Regions from separate parts of the Corynebacterium sp. CQ3829_602738 genome, predicted to be linked through region 4. Evidence: predicted binding sites of a transcription regulator. Region 4 holds the regulator's gene; each other region holds the start of a gene.
The links. The regulator LexA, encoded in region 4, represses DNA repair genes until DNA is damaged. The targets are predictions, from matches to a motif close to CGAACANNTGTTCG.
Positions count from the first base shown of each region.

Region 1 (5,627 bases), 200 kb from region 4:
CGCCAGGCCGGGCCGGGTTTTCCACAGCAGCACCCACGCCACCACCAGGCCGAGAATGCCGGCGGTGAGCAGCACGTCCATCAGCGCGCGGCCGTGCCCGTAGGACAGGTGCTCCAGGCCCACCGCGCGCAGCAGGCCGCCGCGGTAGCGGGTCGCGCCGGCGCCGAACGAACCCACGGCGATCAGCGCGCAGGCGGCCACGCCCAAATGCTGCGGGCGCATCACATCCGCCGGTCGGTGGCCTTGTGCGCGAGCACGGTGAGCGCTTCAACGGCGGCGTCGTTGATGCCGGCGCCGGCCAAAAAGCCCAGGCCGGAGGCGGTGAGCTCCTCGATGCGCGCCTCCACCGCGTCTTCCGCGCCGCTGGAGCGGATGAGCGCTGCTAATCGACGCAGCTCCGCCTCGTCCTCCGTCTTCCCAATCCCGTCACGTAGCTCTTGCGCGGCGGCCGGGTCCGCCTGGTCCAGCAGCTCGAGGGCGGTGGCGAACAGTTCCGTGCGCTTGCCTTCGCGGATGTCGTCGCCGGCCGGCTTGCCGGTCACCGCCGGGTCGCCGAACACGCCGAGCAAGTCGTCGCGCAGCTGGAACGCGATGCCGATGTCGCGGCCGTAACCACGGAAGGCGTCGATAAGCGAATCGCCCGCACCCGCAAGCGCCGCGCCCAGGTGGAGGGGGCGCTCGATGGTGTACGCCGCCGTTTTGAACCGGTTGACGCGGTTGGCCATCTCCACCGACTCGCTGCCGAGGCTCTCCAGCATCATGTCCAGCAACTGGCCGCCGATGACCTCGGTGCGCATGCCCACCCACGGCTCCGCGGCGCGCGCGAGCGCGTCTTGGGAGACGCCGGAGTAACGCCACATGTCCTCAGCCCAGGCGAGTGCGAGGTCGCCGAGCAGGATCGCCGCGTTCGTGCCGTAGAGCTCCGCGGAGCCGAGCAGGCCCTGGCTGCGGTGCTCCGCTTCGAGCGCGCGGTGCACCGTGGGGTTGCCGCGCCGGGTGTCGGAGGCGTCGATGATGTCGTCGTGCACCAGCGCGCACGCCTGGATCAGCTCCAGCGAGCTGACCGCGCGAAGCACTGCCGCGGGGTCCTCGGTGCCGTGAAGACCGCCGGCGCCGACGAACCCGGCCCATCCGTACGTGGGGCGCACGCGCTTGCCGCCGCCGAGGACAAAGCGACGCAGGTGGCCCACGGCGTGGGCGACAGGCTCACCAATGGTTTCGACAGCCTTCGCGCGCTCGTCAAAAAACGCTGCAAGATGCTGCTCCACCTGTGCCGGTACGTCCTCGAGCCCAAGATTTTTCACGCCCACGCTCCTCGTGCCTGAAATTCGTGCTTTCCCTGCAAACCCTACCCAGTGGGGTTTTGCAGATCGAGGGCGAGGATGGCGAAGGGCCGTTTATCTCCCTCATAGAGGAAATTGCGCGCCACGTCCGTGAAACCGAACTTTCGGTAGAGCCCGAACGCGTTGTTCGCCTCGCCCGCAACCTCCGGAGTAGACAGCAGCGCCCAGCGAGTCGGGGCTTCCCGCAGCAGCTCCGTGAGCAGGCGGGAGCCCAGACCATTGCCTTGCAGGGCGGGGGAGACGTGCACCTCCGCGACCTCGAAGTAGCTGCGCAGCATGTCCCGGTCCTGATCCGTGATCCCGCCGTTCGCCTCCATCGCGCGCACGAGTTGGCGGTCCCACCAGCGCTCCCGGGTGCCGATGAAGCCGTAGGCGACGCCCACGACCTGGCCGCCCTCGATCGCCGCGATCGCAGTGAAACCGGGGGAGCGCACCTCGCCCTTCCACACCTGAATGCGCTGGCGGCGCATAGACCGCGGGTACCCCATGGCCTCGATATAGATGTCAACGAGCGTGGGGACGAGCATCAGGAACTCGGCTGCCGTGAGGCGCTGGATGGTTGCAGTCACCCCTCTATGGAAGCACTTGCGGGTGCGGGGCGTGACAAGAACCCAAACATTGGTTCGAACACACGTTCGTTTGAGGGGCCGGTGGTGTCGAACGGGTGTTTTAGGGTGAGCCCATCACTTAAACGAAAGCAATGTTTGCGCAGGAGGAAGCGATGATGGGAAGCGTAGTTTCGGCAACAACCGGTGCGGTGTACGGGCGGGGCGCGCGTATCAGCAAGGCGGACCAGTTCCTGGCCGCGGCCGAGGAGCTGATTGGACTGGCGCACGATGATTTTGAGGCTGGCAGGCACGACGTGGCGATGGAAAACGCCTACCGTGCGGCGCTTCGGGTCGCCGGGGCGCGGAACGCGGGCTCGCCGGTCGTGCGCAAGCGCAAGCGGCTGCCCACCAGCGCGTGGGACAAGCTCGCGCTCACGGGCGACGACGGCGCGCATTGGGCGGCCGTGTTCAAGCGCTATTCGGCGCAACGCGGCAGGGTGGCGTCCGGCATTGAAACGGATCCGGGCGCGGCCGTCGTGCACCGCTTACTTGCGGATGCGGAGGAGTTCTACCTGTCCACCCGTGCAGGGGAGGTGCCGATGGCCGCCTAGCGGGACGAAAGTGGGACACGGGAACAATCTGCGTACCATGGCCGTTAATCGGATATTGTCAGTCCGCCATCGGTATCTGGAGAGTGAGCAGTGTCTCTATCTGAGCAGGAAATGCGGGCGTTGCGCGAAATTGAGCAGTCGCTCTTCGCGGACGACCCGAAATTCGGTAGCAGTGTCGTGACTGAATCTGGCTTCGGTTCCGCGCCTAAGACGGGGCGATTGACCATGCGCAGCGTCGCGCTGATCGTCTTGGGGCTCGTGCTGCTGCTCGGCGGCGTGGCACTGGCGAGCTTGAGCATTTGGACGATTGTGCTGAGCATCATCGGCTTCGCAGTCATGCTCTTCGGCGGCATCATGGCCCTGCGCACCCCGTCGAACCAGTCGTCCCCGTCCGCACGCGCGTCCAGGCAGGCAAAGCCCCGCACCCAGCGCAGCGCCAGCATGGAGGAAAGCTTTCGTCGGCGTTTTGAGGACCGTCAGTAATATTTAACGGCATCTGCGACAGCGCCTTCCCGGCATAGCGGGAGGGCGCTTTTTCGTGCCCGCCCCAAATCCCCCACTTCTCCCCACCTGTGCCCCAAAAGCGCCCAAACTTGGGTGCAGACGTTCCACTCGGGACGAAAGCCATGGGGTTAGAGGGGGAGAAAGTGGCGTGTGTGAGCCGTGGTTCGAGACTTTGCGGGTAAACTCGCCCACGGCGAAATAGCGGCTTTGAGCTGTGAAAATGCGACACGTCAGAACAAAAAACTGCCGAAGTGTGGCGTTTGTGGGGGAAAGTGGGTTAAAGTGGGGCTCAGCGGAGTGACGTGGCGCGCATCTTGACTACGTGCGCGGTGTGGAACGAAGCCGAGAAAATTTCACAGCCAACGTCAGAAAGTGAAGGAAGGTAGGTCGCCGGATGTTTCTGGGAACCTACACTCCCAAGCTCGACGACAAAGGTCGCCTGACGCTCCCCGCGAAGTTCCGTGAGGATCTTGCGGACGGGTTGATGGTGACCAAGGGGCAGGACCACTCGCTTGCGGTGTACCCGCGTGACGAGTTCGCCGCCCGCGCCCGCAAGGCCGCAGCGGCATCCCGCACAAACCCCAAGGCGCGCGCGTTCATCCGCAACCTGGCTGCCAGCGCGGATGAGCAAACGCTTGACGGGTCTGGGCGAATCACCCTGTCCCCGGCGCACCGGGAGTACGCAAACCTTTCCAAGGAGTGCGTGGTCATCGGTTCGGTGGATTTTCTCGAGATCTGGGACCTCGAGTCCTGGAATAAGTATCAAGAAGAGACTGAAGCCGCGTTCTCCGCGGCGGATGACGACGACATTCTCTCCGGTCTGCTGTAGGGCTGACTACCCGGCAGCAGGCATCGACTACGGAGAGCGTGTACGGACTCTGTCCGGGGCGTGAAGCGTTCTGGTGTACTTCCCCGACATCAGAACAGCCGCCCCGGGCAGGGCTCTATGCGCTCCCCGCGCTGACATCGCTGACACACCGCACGAGCTTGGGACACTAAAGGGACACGGAGGGCATGGCATGGCGAACTTCACGCTCGCTGACGACCCGCACGGTCACGTCCCCGTCATGCGCGAACGCATGGCTGAACTGCTCGTTCCCAGCGTCGAGAAGTTCGGCGCAAATGCGGTGCTTATCGACGGCACGCTTGGCGCCGGCGGCCACACCGAGCACTTCCTCACCGTGTTTCCCAACGCCCGCGTGATCGGCGTGGACCGGGACCCGAACGCGCTGCGTCAGGCGCAGCAGCGCTTGGCGCCCTTCGGCGACCGCTTCACCGCAGTGCAGTGCCGCTTCGACCACGTCGACGAGGCGGTGGCGGACAACACCGGCGACATCTTCGACACGGCCCGCGAGCACGGCATCGCGGGCGCGCTGTTCGACCTGGGCGTGTCGTCCATGCAGCTGGACCAGGAAGAGCGCGGCTTTTCCTACCGGGGCGACGCCCCGCTGGACATGCGCATGGATCAGACCCAAGGCATCACCGCGGCCGAGGTGCTCAACACCTACAGCCACGGCGACCTCGCCCGGATTTTGAAGACCTACGGCGACGAGCGTTTCGCCGGCAAGATCGCCTCCGCCGTGATCGCGGAGCGCGAGCGCGAGCCCTTCGACCGCGCCGCGCGTCTGGTGGAGCTGCTTTATGCCACCATCCCGGCGGCGACCCGCCGCACCGGCGGACACCCCGCCAAGCGCACGTTCCAGGCGCTGCGCATCGAGGTCAACCGCGAGCTCGAGGCGGTGGAAAACGTCGTGCCCGTGATCACCGACCTGCTCGGTGTCGGCGGGCGCGCGATGTTCATGAGCTACCAGTCCCTGGAAGACAAGATCGTCAAAGCCGCGTTCAACGAGCTCACCACCTCCAAGACCCCGGCTGGCCTGCCGATGGACCTGCCGGGCACCGAGCCGGAGTTCCGCACCGTCACTCGCGGCGCGGAGAAAGCTCCGGCGGAGGAGATCGAACGCAATCCCCGCGCCGCACCCGTGAGGGTGCGTTGCATTGAAAAACTCAGCCCCTCCCAGCCCACCCACTAAGCCCGACAAAGGACGGACACCATGGCCGCACGAGCAACGAGATCGGCAACGCTGACCCGTAACCAGAGCCGCACACAGGGCCGCACCCCGCGCCGCACTGAGCACCCGGCCAACCGCGTGCGCACCATGCCGGGTGTGAAGCCGCACGTGGAGTACCCGAAGTCCCGGGGCCGCCTGGGGTCGAATCAGGTGGTGTCCGTCCGCGGGCGCCGCGTGGCCACCACGAAGGCGCGTTCCAAGTTTTCCTCGCTATCCCAGATTGCGTTGCCGCTGCTGGTGGTTGGCATCGCCGCGGCAATGATCTTGTCCGGTATCGCAACTACGCAGACGTTTGCGATCCAGAAGCTACAGGCGCGTGAGCAGGAGCTGTCCAACGAGGTCGAGTCCCTCAATCGCGACTTGGAGGACCGCCGTTCCTCGGCGGCGCTCGCGCAGCGGGCGGACTCGATGGGAATGGTCCTTGCTGGTGAGCCGGGCGTGATTGCGGTGAACGAGGAGGGCCACGCTGAGGAACAGCGCCCCTACAACCCGGAGTCGGCCACCAAGCTGGTGGATGTCAACGGAGAGGGAAGCCCCACCTCCCGCGCC
Region 1 covers NZ_CM137003.1:1,675,356-1,680,982, reverse strand. Annotated here, with positions in the region: gene ACX1NL_RS08100 (alpha-(1->6)-mannopyranosyltransferase A) at 1-222, opposite strand, end outside; gene ACX1NL_RS08095 (polyprenyl synthetase family protein) at 222-1,304, opposite strand; gene ACX1NL_RS08090 (GNAT family N-acetyltransferase) at 1,349-1,912, opposite strand; gene ACX1NL_RS08085 (SAV_6107 family HEPN domain-containing protein) at 2,065-2,502, shown strand; gene ACX1NL_RS08080 (DUF3040 domain-containing protein) at 2,614-2,985, shown strand; gene mraZ (division/cell wall cluster transcriptional repressor MraZ) at 3,401-3,835, shown strand; gene rsmH (16S rRNA (cytosine(1402)-N(4))-methyltransferase RsmH) at 4,026-5,039, shown strand; gene ACX1NL_RS08065 (hypothetical protein) at 5,061-5,627, shown strand, end outside.
Region 1: ACX1NL_RS08085 (SAV_6107 family HEPN domain-containing protein) is a predicted target of LexA. The motif match lies at 1,968-1,981, and genes of this name have one in related genera.

Region 2 (5,627 bases), 430 kb from region 4:
TTGGAGCACCGCATCGGCAGCCCGATCGAGGTCAGGGGAGTTGCGGTATCGGACGTCGAGAAGCATAAGGACGCCCCCGAGGTCCAGGGGCTGTACTTGACCGGGGACGCGCGCGAGCTGGTCACGCGCGACGACGTGGACATCGTGGTCGAGCTCATTGGCGGCATCGACTACCCGCGCGAGCTCGTGCTCGAGGCGCTCAAGGCCGGCAAGTCCGTGGTCACCGCGAACAAGGCCCTGGTGGCCGCCCACAGCGCCGAGCTTGCCGACGCCGCCAACGCCGCCGGGGTCGACCTCTACTACGAGGCCGCCGTGGCCGCCGCCATCCCGGTGGTTGGCATGCTGCGCCGCTCGCTCGCGGGCGACCAGGTGCAGAGCATCTCCGGCATCGTCAACGGCACCACCAACTTCATCCTCGACGCTATGGCGTCCACCGGCGCGAGCTACGAGGAAGCGCTGGCCGAGGCCACCCGCCTCGGCTACGCGGAGGCGGACCCGACCGCGGACGTGGAGGGCCACGACGCCGCATCCAAGGCCGCCATCCTCGCCTCCATGGGCTTCCACACCCGCGTGACCTTCGACGACGTGTACTGCGAAGGCATCACCAAAATCACCGCCGACGACATCGAGGCCGCGAAGAAGTCCGGCCACACCATCAAGCTGCTGGCCATCTGCGAGCGGCTTGTCGACGACGCCGGCAACACCACCGGTATCAACGCCCGAGTCCACCCGACCCTGGTGCCCAACGAGCACCCGCTCGCTACCGTGGACAAGTCCTACAACGCCATCTTCGTCGAGGCAGAAGCAGCAGGTCGACTTATGTTTTACGGCAACGGCGCCGGCGGCGCCCCCACCGCATCCGCAGTGCTCGGCGACCTCGTCGGCGCTGCCCGCAACAAGGTTCACGGCGGCCGCGCCCCGGCCGAGAACCCTTACGCGGACTACCCAGTCGTCGCGTTCGAGCAGGTGACCACTCGCTACACCATCAACATGACGGTCAACGACCGCGTCGGCGTGCTCGCCGACCTCACCGCCCGCTTCGCCAAGGCAGGCATTTCCCTGTCCGCGGTGCGCCAGGAGGAGTCCGGCGACGAGGCCCACCTGATCGTTGTCACCCACGCCGCGCTCGAGGAGGACCTCAAGGCGATCGTGGAACAGCTTTCCGGCCACGACGACGTGCTCGCCGTCAACTCCGTCATCCGCCTCGACTCCTAAGGTTTCCGTCTATGGCTATCGATCTGCAGCCCGGCCTGAAAGTCAAGGTCACCGTCCCCGGCTCGTCGGCGAACCTGGGCCCCGGCTTCGACACCCTCGGCATCGCGCTGAGCATCTACGACACCGTTGAGGTGGAGGTCACCGAATCCGGCCTCGAGGTGGAAATCTTTGGCGAGGGCGCCGACGACCTACCCCGCGACAGCTCCAACCTCGTCGTCCGGGCCATCCAGTCCGGCTTGTCCGCCGCCGACGTCTCCGCGCCCGGATTGCGCGTGGTGTGCCACAACAACATCCCGCAGTCCCGCGGCCTCGGCTCCTCCGCCTCGGCCGCCGTCGCGGGGGTGGTCGCCGCCAACGCGCTGGCAGGCTTCCCGCTGGACGAGGATGCGGTCGTGCAGCTGTCCTCCGAGTTCGAGGGCCACCCCGACAACGCCGGTGCGTCCGCCCTAGGCGGGGCAGTAGTGTCCTGGACGGACATCCCCGTCGACGGCCAGTCCAAGCCGTCCTACCGCGCCGTGCGTATCCCGGTGGACGAGTCCATCAAGGCCGTCGCCCTCGTGCCCGACTTCCACGCCTCCACCAACGCCGTGCGCAAGGTGCTTCCCAGCCACGTCACCCACACTGACGCACGCTTCAACGTCTCGCGCACCGCAGTGATGACGGCCGCGCTGCAGCATCACCCGCAGCTGCTCTTCGAGGGCACCCGCGACCGCCTCCACCAGCCGTACCGCGCCGACGTCCTGCCGGTGACGGCGGAGTGGGTCAACCGCCTGCGCAACCGCGGCCACGCCGCCTACCTCTCCGGCGCCGGCCCGACTGCGCTCGTGCTCACCACCACTGAGGTGGAGCCTTCGCTTCTCGACGAAGCTCGTTCCGCCGGTCTCCGCGTCATCGAACTCGACGTCGCAGGCCCGGCCACTGCGGAGTTGGTGCGCGACTAACTATTCCGCGAACGAGTCACCCGGCGTAACTGTGTCGCGCAGCGGACCAGTGTGGTCGCGCGTCCTCGTCGGCAGAGAGCGGTTCCTAGACACGTACTGCGTTCCGTCCTGAAGTCGGAAGTACAGGTCAGGGCCGTGCGGCTGTATATAGGCGAGCCCGTGGCTAATCTTTGCGTGGCAGCTCGAGCACAGTGGGATCAGGTTGTCCATGTTCGTCTCGCCACCTTCTTCCCATTCCCGGATGTGGTGGATCTCGATGAAACGCTTGTGGTTGCAACCGGGCATCGCGCACTGGTGGCCCCAGGCCGTGAGCAAGGCGAGCACCTGGGCGTCCGTGGCGAAGCGGCGGGACCGGCCGACGTGGATAGTCAGTCCTTTCTTGTCTAGCAGGTGCAGCCGAACATTCGCGTTTGCGATGTAGCTTCGAACCTCCGCTGAGCGAGCCGAGGTGTTCTGCGGCATCCATGCCCCGCCGTCCTCCGTGAGCACAATATTGACGTGGGCGCCCGGTGCGCGCAGGGCGCTGACTGGGTTCGTACGCACCATCTCCATCATGGCAACAAAAGCGGGGTAGAGGTCCTTCCTTTCCGGATTGCCGTAGCGGGACGGGGGCCGCAAGATGCTGTCCATGTCCAACTTTGTCCGTGGGCGTTCTGTTTCCACCGTCTCGTCTGCAGGGCACGCCTCCGGTTCGTTTTCTACTGAGTTAATGAGCCTCTCTAGCTCCTCTGGGTCTGCAAGCTCGTCCACATCGGGGAGTTCTGCGCAGTAGTTCGCCAACTGCGCGATTTTCAGCGCGCAGAGCAGTGCCTGGCCCTGGACAGCCGGAAGCAGTGCGCGGAAATCGAGCATGCCGTCCGTGCGAAACTTCGCGGTGACCACTGGTTCCTCCGGCTCCCGTTCCTCGGCGGGATCGCTGCCGGCAAGGACCTGCTCGAGTTCGGAGTAACCGTGAATTAGAGCGAGGTCTACCAGTTCTTCTTCGTTCTGCTCGTGCATGTAGCGCAGCAGTAGGCGCATGGTGGAGTACGGCATGATGCCGGAGCGAAACGTCTCATACAGCAGGCGGAATCTGCGAAGACCCCGAGAGACGTGGACGTATTCGTAAGCCGTGGCCGTGGCAAGGTTGAGCTCGCGTTTGAGCCAGGTGGCGGTGGATGTCTCACCTCGCTGGGAGGCGATGTCGGCTTCATCGAGTTGGCCGAGGGCGTTAAGCATTTCAGCGCGGTGGAAGTGGGAATTGCGGTGGTGGTGCTTTAGCTCGTTGATAAGCAGAGATGTGCGCTCGGCTTTGATGGCTGTTGTCATGGCAGGTCCCCCGGGGATGGTTTGGCGGTTGCTGTTTGGTGTCGAGCGTAAGCGCAAACATGTTCGATGTAAAGGGTTTTGTGTGTTCATTTTAGTGGACATCTGGGGGCGGATTCTGCAGTTGCGGAACCATTGTAAGTGCACATTTAGGGAAATGTCCGATTGTGTCCGATCGTTCCGCAACTGCAGAATGGAAAATGGAAAACGGGGGTATGTTCGATATGTCCGGTTGTGTCCGAACGTTCTGCAATTGCGGAAACAGGCATAAAAAGGGGCCGCACGAAAGCATCGTGCGGCCCCGGATCGCGCGAGCTTAGTGCTTCGCCTCGTACTTCTTCGGTTCCGGCAGGCCGCGCTCTTCGCGGACGCGGCGGGCGGTGTGCTCGAGGGTGATCAGCGCCTCGACAACCTGGGCCGGCTCGACCGGGAACGGCATGTTGTGGATGGTCTCCTCTTCGGCGGTCGCGGCCTTGGCAACAGCCTCGAGGACGTCGGTGTCCTCGGGGGACAGGCCCACCTCAGTCAGCGTGGTAGGCAGACCGACCTTGGTGGTGAACTCGATGAAGTCTTCGATCTCCTCGGAGTCGGCGCCCTCCATGATCAGCTGGGCGAGAGTGCCGATGTTGACCTTCTCGCCGTGGGAGAGGCCGTGGGTTTGCTCGGCGGCGGACAGGCCGTCGTGGATGGCGTGGGCCGCGGCCAAGCCGCCGGACTCGAAGCCGAGGCCGGACAGCAGGGTGTTCGCCTCCACCACGGCGTCAAGCGCCGGGGTGACTACGCCTGCGCGAACCGCATCGAGGGCGGCGAAGGAGTCCTTGCGCAGAATGTCAGCGCACAGCTCTGCAAGAGCAGCGCCTGCGCGAGTGGGGTGGCCGCCGTTCATGGTGGTGCCGTTGCCCCTTGCGGTCGCGCGTGCCTCCACCCAGGTAGCCATGGCGTCGCCGATGCCAGCGACGAGGAACTGCTCCGGGGCGCCGGCGACCAGCTGGGTGTCGATGAGCACCAAGTCGGGGTTGCGGGGGAAGAAGCGGTATTCGTCGAAGGCGCCGTCCTCGGTGTAGATCACCGAAAGCGTGGAAGTCGGAGCGTCGGAAGACGCCGCGGTGGGCACCGAAGCCCAGCGGATGTCCGCCTCGAAGCCGGCGGCCTTCGCGGAGTCGATGGCGGAGCCGCCGCCGAGGCCGACCACCACGTCGTAGTTATTGTCCTTGATCAGCTTGACCGTGTCGTCGACACGCTCGGCGGTTGCGAAACCTTCGAACTTGACGCGGTTGACCGGGAGGCCTTCCTTTTCAAACCCGTCGGTGAGGGACTGTTCGACGAGGCCCCACACCGTGTCGTCGGAAAGCAGCAGCGGGTTCTCGCCGAGCTGCTTCAGGTACTTGCCCAGCTCGTGGATGGCATCTTTGCCCTGCACGTAGCGGGATGGACTGGAGAAAATGCTTGGCTTTGCTGTCATGCCCCGCCATCGTACCGTGACTTTTCGCTTTACGACGTCGCCTTCGGCCGGCTGCCGGGGCCGGGCAAGGCGATGATGTCGAACTCGTCTTTGGCGAGGTGTTTGCGCAGGTCCTTCTTGTCGAACTTGCCCACGGACGTCTTATCGATGGAGTCCACGAAGGTCCAGTATTCGGGCGCCATCCACTTCGGCAGCACGTCGGCGAGCCCGGCGCGCAGGCGGGCGGCCGTCTCCGCGGTGGGGGCGACTTCGGCGGTCAGCTTGGTCACGGCGAGGGGGCGCTCGCCCCACTTGTCGTCGGGGATGCCGATGACGGCGCACTCGATGACTTCTTCGGACTCCATGATCAGGTTTTCCACCTGGGCGGAGTAGATCCATTCGCCGCCGGAGCGGATGACGTCGCGGGCGCGGTCGTAGAGCGTGAGGAATCCGGCGTTGGTCACGGTGCCCACGTCGCCGGTGCGCAGCCAGCCGTCGGCGGTGAAGTGCTCGCGCTCGTCGTCGACATCTTCGCCGCGGAAGCGTGAGGCGATCTCGCCGGGTTCCTGGGTGGGCGAGTGGTAGTAGCTGGCGGCGACCATGTTGCCGCGCACCTGGATCTCGCCCTGGGTGAGGTCGGTGGGTGCCATGACTTGGCCGTCGTTGACCACGCGGTACTGCAGGGTGGGGGCGAAGCGGCCCTGGGAGACGCGGTAGGCCCAGCG
Region 2 covers NZ_CM137003.1:1,044,664-1,050,290, forward strand. Annotated here, with positions in the region: gene ACX1NL_RS05070 (homoserine dehydrogenase) at 1-1,215, shown strand, start outside; gene thrB (homoserine kinase) at 1,227-2,156, shown strand; gene ACX1NL_RS05080 (HNH endonuclease signature motif containing protein) at 2,157-3,464, opposite strand; gene ACX1NL_RS05085 (glycerol dehydrogenase) at 3,778-4,923, opposite strand; gene ACX1NL_RS05090 (long-chain fatty-acid--CoA ligase) at 4,953-5,627, opposite strand, start outside.
Region 2: ACX1NL_RS05080 (HNH endonuclease signature motif containing protein) is a predicted target of LexA. The motif match lies at 3,517-3,530, and genes of this name have one in related genera.

Region 3 (5,627 bases), 1.0 Mb from region 4:
ATCACCTCCACCCTGCGCGACCGCCCCTCGGGCACTCGCTTGATGACGATCACCGTGGTCTGCCAGATCGCGTGGGTGGCCTCCGGCATCGTCGGTGCTTTGGCCGGCGCGGTGATCCCCGCGGGCGTGGAGGGCTTCGACTTCGCCTTGACCGCGCTGTTCGCCGTGCTGGCGTTCGAGGCGTTCCAGGCCAGCCGCGACCTGTCCGCGCCCCTGATCGCCGGCGGCCTCGCTTTGGCGGCGGCCGTCGTGCTGCCCGGCCAGGTGATCCTCGTGGCGCTCGTGTCCTACTTCCTCGTCCTCGTGCTGCGCTTCTGGGCCCCGCGCGTCGACGACCGGCTTACCTGGCAGCTGCCATGAGTAACTACGGACTTCCCGACGGCGTCACCCTCGGCATGGTGGCCGCGGTGCTTATCCCCGTCGGCATCGTCACCGTGCTGCTGCGCGCACTCCCCTTCTCCATGCTGCGTGTGCTCAAAGGCAGCCCGTTCATCGACTTCCTCGCCGTGCTCATGCCCGTCGGCGTGATGACAGTGCTGGTCGCCTACACCCTCGTCGGCTACGCCGGCTCCCCCACCAACCTCGCCTCCGCGCTCATCGCCCTCGCGGCCACCCTGCTTCTGCACTGGTGGAAGCGCCGCGCCGACCTGTCGATCTTCGCCGGCACCGCGCTGTACATGCTGTTGGTCAACGTCGTTTTCTAGCCCCTGCTAGGGAGGGGAGTTTTTGCGTCTCGGGGCCTTGTATATCGTCACTGGACGCCTCTGCGTTACACCGCCAGACGAGCTTGAATACCTGCGGAAACGTGTGTTTTACTTGCGCCACCCCGATCCCGGGTGATTTAACGTCAGATTCGCACAAAGGAGTTTCCAATGAAGCGCATCACCGCAGCTGCCCTCGCCGCAACCACCGCATTGTCCCTGGCGGCCGTCCCGGCACAGGCTGAGGAAGGTAACCAGAAGGACCTTTCCGAAATCGTGAGCCCGAATCGCCCCTCCGACGTCACCGATAAGCACCTCGCTGGCGCCAAGGTGAAGGCCGAGGCCCGTGAGCGTCTGAACCCTGGTACTGGCTACTCCGGCCCGTACAAGAGCTCCTCCGAGAAGAACCTGGTGCCGAAGAGCGCCACCTCCTCCCTGAAGAACGACGTCGCACGTGGCTACAAGCTCGGCACCACCTACGACATCCTCGTGGGCACCGGCATCGCCGCAGGCGTCCTCGCACTGGTCGGCGCCGCCGCGGCCGCAGCGGGCAAGATCCCGGGTGTCCCGGGTGTGCCGGCCGTTGAGCAGTTCTTCTAAGCCTCACTAGTCGTTGAAGGACCAGTTGCACTCCTCCATGGTCCGCATGGTGTCGTTGCGCTTCGGCAGGGAGTAGTTCGTGGACACGAAGCGCGTCCCGTCGCGGTAGACGAAGTGGATGTCTGAGTGTTCCTTCAGCGTCTGCAGATACCCCTCCGTAACCAGGGAGTGGCAGGCGGAGCACAGCGGCAGGAGGTTCTCCAGGTCGGTCAAGCCCCCGGTGGCCCAGTCCTCGATGTGGTGGATCTCGATGAAGCGTGTGTGCGTGCACCCCGGTGCCGCGCACTGCCCACCCCACATCGCCAGTAGCGCGTTGACCTGACCGTTTGTGGCCAGGCGCTGTTTGCGTCCGGTGTTGATGACGAGGCCGTTGGAGTTGACCGTCGATAGGCGTATGTCCGCATTTGCCAGCAAGCTTGCAATGGCTTTCGACGGCGCGCCCACGTTGTTGGGCATATACCCGCGCCCGTCCGGTGTTGCCAGAATGTTCACGTGCGCACCCGGCGTGGTCAGGGTGTTGCGCGGCGTCGTGCGTGCCATGTGGACGATGCCCATGAGCGCCCGCAGCAGCATGCGCCCGATGGGCAGCCCGTAGCCGGAGACCGTCTTCCGCGCGGGTCGGTTCTCCTCCACCTCCTCGGCGCGCTCGAGGGCAATGTTGATTTCCCCTTCTACCTCGGGGTCCAGGTCCTCGAGCACCTCGTCGAGGTTGCAGTACGCGATTTCGCCGATCTTCAACGCTGCGACGAACGCGGCGCCGTCCGCTGCATTCATATTGCCGTGGAACGCGATGTCGCCGTTGTCGCGCTTGTGCAGGCTCAGGTAGTACTGCGGACTGTCCTCGCCCTCCCCGTCCTGCGGCTTCTTCCCCGCCAGTGCGCATTCGAGCTCGTGGTAACCCATCCCGAGGGCGAGATCTACCAGCTCACGCTCGTTTTCCGGAGTCATGTACTTCAGCAGCAGCCGCACCACTGAGTAGCTCAGCGCAGCAGCAGTGAAGTGTTTGTGCAGGTAACGGAAGGGCCGCAGGCGGTGCGCGACGCTGACGTACTCGTGGGCGGTTGAGGAGGACACGCCCAGGCGGCGCATGAGGAAGTGCGCGGTGGTCGATGAGCCACATTCGATAGCAAGTGCGAGTTCATCAAACGTTTGAATTGCGGACAATAGCTCCGCTTTGCTCTGCGTCATTGCGCGGTGAGAGTCTTCAATTTGCTGGCTTAATGCGATGGCGAGTGGGTTGGATTCTGTGGCAACTGCGGCGGTCATTTCGGGCCCCCTTGAGGCGAATGCGAGTTCGATTGCAGACATTATAAAACTCGCCCTCGACATTTCTCTGACCTGCGGTAATGCGGTTTATAGCGATTGCTATAACTTGTCGGCAACTCCGCATTGCGGACAAGTGGGAACTCACCAACTATTGGCAATTGCTTATCGACGTCAGCTCCGCCCATGCCCGCCCCTCAGACCACTCCGCAACTCCGCATTGCGGACAACTCCGGCCCCACCAACTATTGGGGTCCACCAACGAAAAAGGGCCCGCGCCGCTGACAGATCGAGCTAGGGTGCGCGGGTGCGCCACGGTGCCCATGGGTTGGTTGGCCCGGACGTTGACGTGGAACTCCGCATTGCGGACAACCCCGGCCCCGCCAACTATAGGGATCCACCAACGAAAAAGGCCCGCGCCGGAGTCGGGGCGGGCCGGAGGGACGTCGATAGGCTATTGCAACTTTGCTTGAGCCTCGGACCAGAGGCCCTCGAACTCCTCCGCGCTGAGGTGGGTGGCGGTGATGCCCTCCATGGAGTCGTAGGTGCGCGGGTGTGGGACGGTGCCCATGGGCTGGTTTGCCTGGCCGATGACGCGGCCGTCGACGTAGATGCCGGTGATGGTCTCGGCGGGGTCGAGTTCGATCATGCGGACCATGGTGCACTCGTGGGCTGAGATCTCCTCGAGTTCGGCGATGTTGAGCAGCTCGCCGCCGAGTTCGGGGACGTTGTAGTGGATGCGGACGAAATGTTTCACGTGAAACTCCTAAGAAATTCGGGAGGCGTACGCGGAGCAGATGACCAGTTGGCACATGTGGTAGATCATCAGCGGGATGATCAGGACGCCGAGCGAGGCGCCGCCGAAGATGACGGTGGCCATGGGCAGGCCGGTCGCGAGCGACTTCTGGGTGCCGCACATCTGGATGGCGACGCGGTCCTCGCGCGGGAAGCGCAGCGCCTCCGGGAGGATGCGGGTGAGCCACAGCATAGCGACGACCAGCACGCACGAAAACACGGTGAGGAACACGATCTCCCACGCGGAGACATTCGACCAGACGCCGGAAACGACGCCGCGCGAGAACGCGGAGTAGACCACCATCCAGATGGAGCCGCGGTCCACGATCTTGGTCGCCTTCGACTTGGCTAGCTCCCCCACCCGTGGGACGAAGTTGTGCGCGAGCTGGCCCAGGATGAACGGGAGGAGCAGCTGCAGGGCGATGTCGCCGAACACCGAGGCGTCCACGGACACCCCGTCGCCGGCGCCCATCAGCCACATCACAAGCAGCGGCGTGATCACCACGCCGACGAGCGAGGACACCGACGCCGCCACCACCGCGCCCGAGACGTTGCCGCGCGCGACGCCGGTGAGCGCCACCGAGGACTGGACGGTGGACGGCACCAGCGACATGAACAGCAGGCCCTGGTACAGGTCCTCGGACATGAACGCCACCGTCGGGCGGGCGAGGAGGCCGATCACCGGATAGATCACAAACGTGAACGCCAGGATCAGCGCGTGCAGGCGCCAGTTGGTCAGGCCTTTCAGTGCCTCCTGGGTGGACAAGCGCGCGCCGTAGAGGAAGAACAGCAGCGCGATGCCCAGCTTCACCGCGACGGCGAACCCGTCCGCGAACGCGCCCTGGGCGGGCAGCACGAACGCAAGTGCCGCCGCGACAACGATGCCGACGAAAAGCGGGTCGAGCTTCTTCATCTACTCGGAAACGGAGACTTTGTCGCCGGCGTCGGTCACGGGGACCTCGCGCATGCCGGTCACGGCCGGGCCGGAGACGCGGGCGCCGTCGGCGATGCTGAACACCGAGCCGTGGGCGGTGCACTTGACGGTGTCGCCCTCAACCTTGGTGATCTTCTTCTGCTGGTGCGGGCACACGCTGGAGTACGCCACGTAGGTGCCGGCGGTGGGCTGGGCGATGATGAACTTGTCCAGGATCACCGCGGAGCCGACGGGCACATCGGTCTTAGCAACTTCTTCGGGGGCCGCCTCTCCGCAGGCGGCGAGGAACGCACCGGCAAACGTGGTTGCGGTGCCGAGCAGGAACATGCGTCGTGAACAGGTCATGATGCGATCGTAGCGCCCTTCATGGCCGCGACGTACTCGGTTAGCTCCGCTTTCAGCGCGTCCATGTCGGTCACGCGGTTGCCGTCGATGTACTTGTCGATGATGTTGGTGATCGCGGAGCCGGTGATGGCGCCCGCGGCCCCTGCGGCGATTGCGTCGCGCACGTGCTCGGGCTTCGAGATGCCGAAGCCCAGCAGCACCGGTGGCCCACCGAACTTCTGCACATTATCGACGACCTCGCGCAGGCCCTCCACCGTCGCCTCCTTGTCTGCGCCGGTTACGCCGTCGCGGGAGATGGCGTAGATGTAGCCGCGCGAGCTCGCGGCCACCGCCTCGAGTGTGGCCTCCGACGCCTTCGCCGGGGCGATGTAGATCGGGTCGATGCCGGCCGCGGTGGCGGCTGCGCTGAAGGGGGCGGATTCGCGCACGGGGACGTCGGGAAGCAAAATGCTGTCCGCACCCGCCTCCTTGAACTCGCGGTAGAAGCGTTCGAGGCCGCGCGCGTGCGCGACGTTGCCGTACACCAACATGCCGATCGGCAGGTCCGGGTAACGCTCGCGAATGGTGCGGATTTGCGCAAGCGCCTTATCGACGGTCGCTCCGCCCGCCAACGCCCTCACATGCGCACCCTGAATAGCTGGGCCGTCCGCGACGGGGTCGGAGAACGGCACGCCGAGCTCAACGGCATCCGCCCCGGCATCGACGACGGAGGAGACGATCTCCACCGCGTCCTCCGGGGTCGGGTCCGAGAGCATGATGAAGGGCACGAACGCGCCTTCTCCCCTAGCGAAGAGTTTTTCGTAGCGGCTCATTTACTTCTCCTCTCTATCTGCGAGCGAAGCTCGCACGTGGGCGATGTCTTTGTCACCGCGGCCGGACAGGGTGACCAGGATTTGCAGCGGCTCCATGTCGGACGGGTGCTCGGCGGCGCGCTTCAGCGCGTACGCGAGCGCGTGGGAGGACTCGAGCGCGGGGATGATGCCCTCGTG
Region 3 covers NZ_CM137003.1:2,519,414-2,525,040, reverse strand. Annotated here, with positions in the region: gene ACX1NL_RS12060 (AzlC family ABC transporter permease) at 1-360, shown strand, start outside; gene ACX1NL_RS12055 (branched-chain amino acid transporter permease) at 357-704, shown strand; gene ACX1NL_RS12050 (hypothetical protein) at 873-1,301, shown strand; gene ACX1NL_RS12045 (HNH endonuclease signature motif containing protein) at 1,308-2,465, opposite strand; gene ACX1NL_RS12040 (hypothetical protein) at 3,019-3,321, opposite strand; gene ACX1NL_RS12035 (bile acid:sodium symporter family protein) at 3,331-4,272, opposite strand; gene ACX1NL_RS12030 (Rieske (2Fe-2S) protein) at 4,273-4,638, opposite strand; gene trpA (tryptophan synthase subunit alpha) at 4,635-5,450, opposite strand; gene trpB (tryptophan synthase subunit beta) at 5,451-5,627, opposite strand, start outside.
Region 3: ACX1NL_RS12045 (HNH endonuclease signature motif containing protein) is a predicted target of LexA. The motif match lies at 2,585-2,598, and genes of this name have one in related genera.

Region 4 (5,627 bases):
GGCGCCAGGGCTCCATCGACTACGCGTTGCGCTACAAGTTCGAGCCGGGCGATCCTTTCGACGGCGTGACCGTGGACGTGCCGGTGCCGCTTTTGGCCAATTTGCGGCCGGACGGCTTCGACTGGCTGGTGCCGGGGCTGCGCTCGGAGCTTGCCGCGGAGTACATCCGCACGCTGCCGAAGGCGCTGCGCAAGACCGTGGTGCCGGCGCCCGACTTCGCCGAGCGCGCCCTCGACGCGATCCGCGCACAGCAAGCCGCCGACGGCGTCAGCGAGCGCGAGCTGCGGGAAACACCGTTTGCCGAGGCACTCGCGGAGGCGCTTCGAAGCGTCGGCGGGCGCGGCATCAACGGTGCCGACTTCAACCCTTCTGCGCTGCCCGAGCATCTGAAAGTGACCTTCGCCGCGATTGACCGCCGCGGCAAAGTGGTCGACCACGACACGGACCTCGGTGCGTTGAAGCGCCGCCAGGCCGGCAAGATCAAGTCCTCCGTGTCCAAGGCCGGCCGCACATCTGAATCGGATGCGGTGGCGAAGTGGACCACCGACTCCCTCGGCGCGGTGTCGGAGACGGTAGCCACCACTATCGACGGCAACGAGGTCGACGCCTACCCGGCACTCGAGGCCACCAAGGACGGCGTGAAGGTCACCGTGCATCCGACGAAGGCCGCCGCGGACGCCTCGATGGTCACGGCGACGCTGACGCTGCTGCTGCGGGAGATCACGGTCAACGCGGGGCAGATGACCAAGGGGCTGCCGCTGCGGCAGAAGGTGGCGGTGGACCGCTACCCGCACGGCGGCGCCGACGGGCTTGTGGAAGACGCCCGCGTCGCTGTGATCCGCGACCTGATGTTCTCCTCCGGCGGGCCGGTGCGCTCCCCCGAGGAGTTCGACGCGTTGGTGGGCGAAATCCGGCCCCAGGTGGCAGGAGGTGTGCGCCGCGTGGTGGTCACGTTGGCGCCGGCGCTCGCGGAGTACGCGAACATTGCAGCGGAGCTGCGGCAGTGGGAAGGCCCAGCTATCGACGACATGACGTCGCAGCTGCAGTTCTTCCTGCCGAAGCACGCGGTGACTGTCCACGGCATCGGCCACTTGCAGCATTTGCCCCGCTACATCGACGCGATGCGGATCCGGTTGGAGGACATGCGCCTAGATCCGGACCGCGACGCCGACCGGCAGTCCGTGATTGATTCGGTGAAGGCTTACTTGGCGCAGCGTATGAAGTCCTTGCCTGCGGGCCGGACAAAGACCAAGGCCTACAAGGACATCTTGTGGCTGATTGAGGAGCTGCGGGTGAGCCTGTTTGCGCAGCGGCTGGGCACGCCGAGGCCGGTGAGCCAGCGTCGCATTGAGAAAAAGATTGACGCGCTGCGTTAGCGCCATGGCCGCGGGTTAGAAATCTTCGCGGTCGCGGCGGCGCATGAGCCGGATTTCGGATTCGAAGTCGTCCGCGCTCTCGAACGACTTGTACACGGAGGCGAAGCGCAGATACGCCACCTCGTCGAGGGCACGCAGCGGTTCGAGGACGGCCAGGCCGATCTCGTGGGCGGGCACCTGCGAGCTGCCCTGCGCGCGCACAGTCTCTTCCACTTCTTGGGCCAGACGCTTCAATGCGTCGTCGGTGACATCGCGGCCCTGGCATGCTCTGCGCACGCCGACGATGAGTTTGTCGCGGTCGAACGGTTCGCTCACGCCGTTGCGTTTCACAACAGTGAGGACGGCCTTTTCCACTGTGGTGAAACGCCCCCCGCACTCGGTGCACTCTCTGCGGCGGCGAATTGCTGAGCCGGCTTCGACCAGCCGCGAGTCAGTCACACGAGATTGCTCGTTGTGGCAAAAAGGACAAAACACGGTTTTCCACCCCCAGAGTTGTCAAGGCTTGGCGTAGCCGTGAGTCTACGCCCTGCCTAGCGCGCAGTTGCCGCCACAGCCGAATGAGCCGCCTGGCCGCTGGACATGGACGAAGGATCCTCTGCTTGCGCCGAGAAAACACCGCCGAATGCGGAACCGATAAGCAGCGCCGCAGTCATGCACACGCCGAGCAGGAGCGTATCGCGCGTCTCGTGCCGTGTTTCGAACGCGTTCACATTGGAGGAACCGTCAAGACTCCCCTTGGCAGATGAGCGAGCATCCGTTCGATGGGAGCCGGAAATCGCTCGAACACCGGCGCCGCCTGTTCGACGCTTCGGCGCGGAATCAACATCCCAGACTTCTGCCGGAGGGACCACAGATGCGGCTCCGGCGCGTCCAACTAATGTGTTATGTACTGGATTGATTGCAACTGACATGGTGTGTCTCCCTTCGTTCTGCGGCACACTCTACGTTCGGCGCCGACACGCTCGAACGTTCTAACGTTCATTTGTTCGAATACGCTTACGTGTTCGATTTATAGCATCACGTTTGATACGTGTCCACCCAAAGCTTGCGCCCATCGAACATGAGTGCCCTATCTGGTAGGTTCGTAGGCGCACAACGCCACCGAGTCCAAGGAGAACGTCATGGCACGAAAGAAGTCCGATCCAGGTAACCCGGATTACAACGCGCTGTCAGACCGCCAGCGCCGGATCCTCCAGGTCATTCAGGACGCTGTGGTCCTGCGTGGCTACCCGCCGAGCATCCGCGAGATCGGTGACGCGGCCGGGCTGCAGTCCACCTCGTCTGTTGCATACCAGCTCAAAGAGCTGGAGAAGAAGGGATTCCTCCGCCGCGACCCGAACAAGCCCCGCGCCGTGGACTTGCGCCAAATGCCGGAAGCCGGCCGAAAGAAGCGCAAGCCGCAGGAGGCGAAGCCGGAAGATTCTGGCAATGCCCGCTACGTGCCGGTAGTCGGACAGATTGCCGCGGGTGCCCCGATCCTCGCCGAGGAGAACGTGGACACCTACTACCCCCTGCCCGAGGAGCTGCTCGGTGACGGCGATGTGTTCATGCTCAAGGTCGTCGGCGAATCCATGCGCGACGCCGGCATCCTCGACGGCGACTGGGTGGTTGTCCGCTCCCAGCCGAACGCCGAGGAGGGCGAGTTCGTCGCGGCGTTGCTCGACGGTGAGGCGACGGTCAAGGAGTTCCACCGCGACTCCACCGGTGTGTGGCTGTTGCCCCACAACGATGCCTTCGAGCCGATTAAGGGCGACGAAGCGGAGATCATGGGGCGTGTCATCTCGGTGTTCCGTACGCTGTAGTCGGTGCGTTTGCATCGAGCAGCCGCAGCCCCACAGACCGGAAATCACATAGCGACAAGCGCAGGAGATCGATGTACGCCGAGGAGCGTAGACGCCAAATCGCGTCTTTGACCGCAGTTGAAGGCCGCGTCAACGTCACGGAGTTGGCGCAGCGCTTCGACGTCACCGCGGAGACCATCCGCCGTGACCTTTCGGCGTTGCACGACGAAGGCGCTGTGCACCGCGTCCACGGCGGCGCAGTGGCGAGCCAGTCTTACCGCTCGACGGAAATTCCGCTGGATACCCGTCAGCGCGCCTCCCTTGCCGCTAAAGCCGCGATCGCGGAAACCGCGCTGCAGTTCGTGCCGGATGCGCAAAGTTGCACCATCTTTTTGGACTCGGGCACGACGATCAGCAGCTTGGGCAAGCGTCTGGCGGAGACCCGCGGGGACCGGGAGTACTCGGTGGTGACCAACTCCATCCCCACTGCATTGGAGCTGAGCGATTCCGGATTGCACGATGTGCAGCTTCTCGGCGGCTCAGTCCGGCCGATCAGTCAGGCAGTCGTCGGCAGTACCGCGCTTCGCACCCTCGCTCTGTTGCGCGCCGACGTGGCGTTCGTGGGCACCAACGCGTTGTCCATCGGCCACGGCCTGTCCACTGTGGACGCCAAGGAGGCGGCGGTGAAGGCCGCGATGGTCACCAACGCCCGCAGGGTTGTCGTGTTGTGCGACTCCACGAAGCTGGGCAACGACTATGTGGTCAGCTTCGCGCCGCTGACGGACATCGACGTGGTGATCACCGACGCCGAAGCGCCCTCCGCGTTCGTGGACGAACTGCGCTCGCACGGTATCGAGGTCGTGCTCGCGCAGCCCCAGTAACCCTCGGTGCGCCGCCCGACGTATTTCACTGGGGCGTTCTTTGACTTTCTGCGCGAAAATGGTGGCATCTTCGTATGAATGCGACCTACACTCGTTGCAGACTTGAATGAAAAACAACGGAAAGGACACCCGAATGGCTTCCAAGACTGTGAAGGTCGGTTCCACCGTCGGGCTGCACGCTCGCCCGGCCACGGTGATCGCAGATGCTGCCGGCGAGTACGACGACGAGATTCTGCTGACCCTTGTCGGCGGCGACGATGACGACGAGACGGACGCTGCCTCCTCGCTGATGATCATGGCTATGGGTGCCGAGCACGGCGACGAAGTCACTGTCACCTCCGATAGCGCAGACGCCGTGGAGAAGATTGCGGCGCTGATCGAGCAGAACCTCGACGAGGAGTAAGCACTCGTAGCTTTACGACGAGCTAACGCCCGGGCACACGTCGCCCGGGCGTTTTCGCGTGCAGCAAGTACCGGACGCTAGAACGTCGACGGCTTCGGCACCTCGAAGTCCTTGCGGTACTGCCCCTCCCCCAAGGTGTCGTACGCCCAGCGCATCAGCGGGTAGATCACGATGATGCCGACGGAGCCCAGCGCGATGCCTTCCAGCGTTACAGCGCCCACATCGAGAGTGAGGTTGCCGATGCCCACAATCAGCGCGACCGCGGCCGCGGTGAGGTTCGCGGGATCGGTGAAGTCGACCTTGTTGTCCTGCCAGATACGCACGCCCAGCATGCCGATGAGCCCGTAGAGCACCAGGCACGCGCCGCCGAGCACGCCGGCGGGGATGGTGAAGATCACGGCACCGAACTTCGGGATGAACGCCAGCACAATCGCAAATGCGGCGGCGACCCAATACGCTGCGGTGGAGTACACCTTCGTCGCCGCCATCACGCCAATGTTCTCGGCGTAGGTGGTGGTGCCGGACCCGCCGAAGCCGCCGGCGAGCGTGGTGGCGATACCGTCGCCGATCAGCGCGCGACCCTGCATGTCGTCGAGGTTGCGTCCAGTCATCTCGGATACGGCCTTGACGTGGCCGACGTTCTCCGCGATCAGCACGACCAGCACCGGCAGGGTCACCAGCACGGCGGAGACGTGGAACTCCGGGCGGTGGAACTGCGGCAGGCCGATCCACGGGGCGTCGGCGATCGTTTGCAGCGCGTCCTCGCCGAGCCCTCCGCTCATGGCAGCAAACAGCCAACCGACGAGCACGCCGATGAGGATGGAAAGGCGCGAGAGCAGCCCGCGGGTGGCCACGGTGACCACCACAACCGTCAGCAGCGTTACCGCCGCGACCCAGGGCTGGGTTTCCACGTTCGACACCGCGGTCGGCGCCAGGTTGAAGCCGATGAGCGCGACGATGGCGCCGGTGACCACGGGTGGCATCACCGCGTCGATGACGCGTTTGCCCGCCCATTCAACGACGATGCCGACGAGGATGAGTGCCACACCGGTCAGCAGCACCCCGCCCAGCTGCGCGCCGACGCCATACTGCTGCGAAGCCGTCAGCGGAGCGATAAAGGCGAAGGACGAACCCAGGTAGCTGGGCACTTTATTGCGGGTGATCAGCAAGAAGATGATGGTGCCCA
Region 4 covers NZ_CM137003.1:1,477,548-1,483,174, forward strand. Annotated here, with positions in the region: gene hrpA (ATP-dependent RNA helicase HrpA) at 1-1,376, shown strand, start outside; gene nrdR (transcriptional regulator NrdR) at 1,392-1,850, opposite strand; gene ACX1NL_RS07160 (hypothetical protein) at 1,907-2,287, opposite strand; gene lexA (transcriptional repressor LexA) at 2,498-3,178, shown strand; gene ACX1NL_RS07170 (DeoR/GlpR family DNA-binding transcription regulator) at 3,250-4,038, shown strand; gene ACX1NL_RS07175 (HPr family phosphocarrier protein) at 4,172-4,441, shown strand; gene ACX1NL_RS07180 (uracil-xanthine permease family protein) at 4,519-5,627, opposite strand, start outside.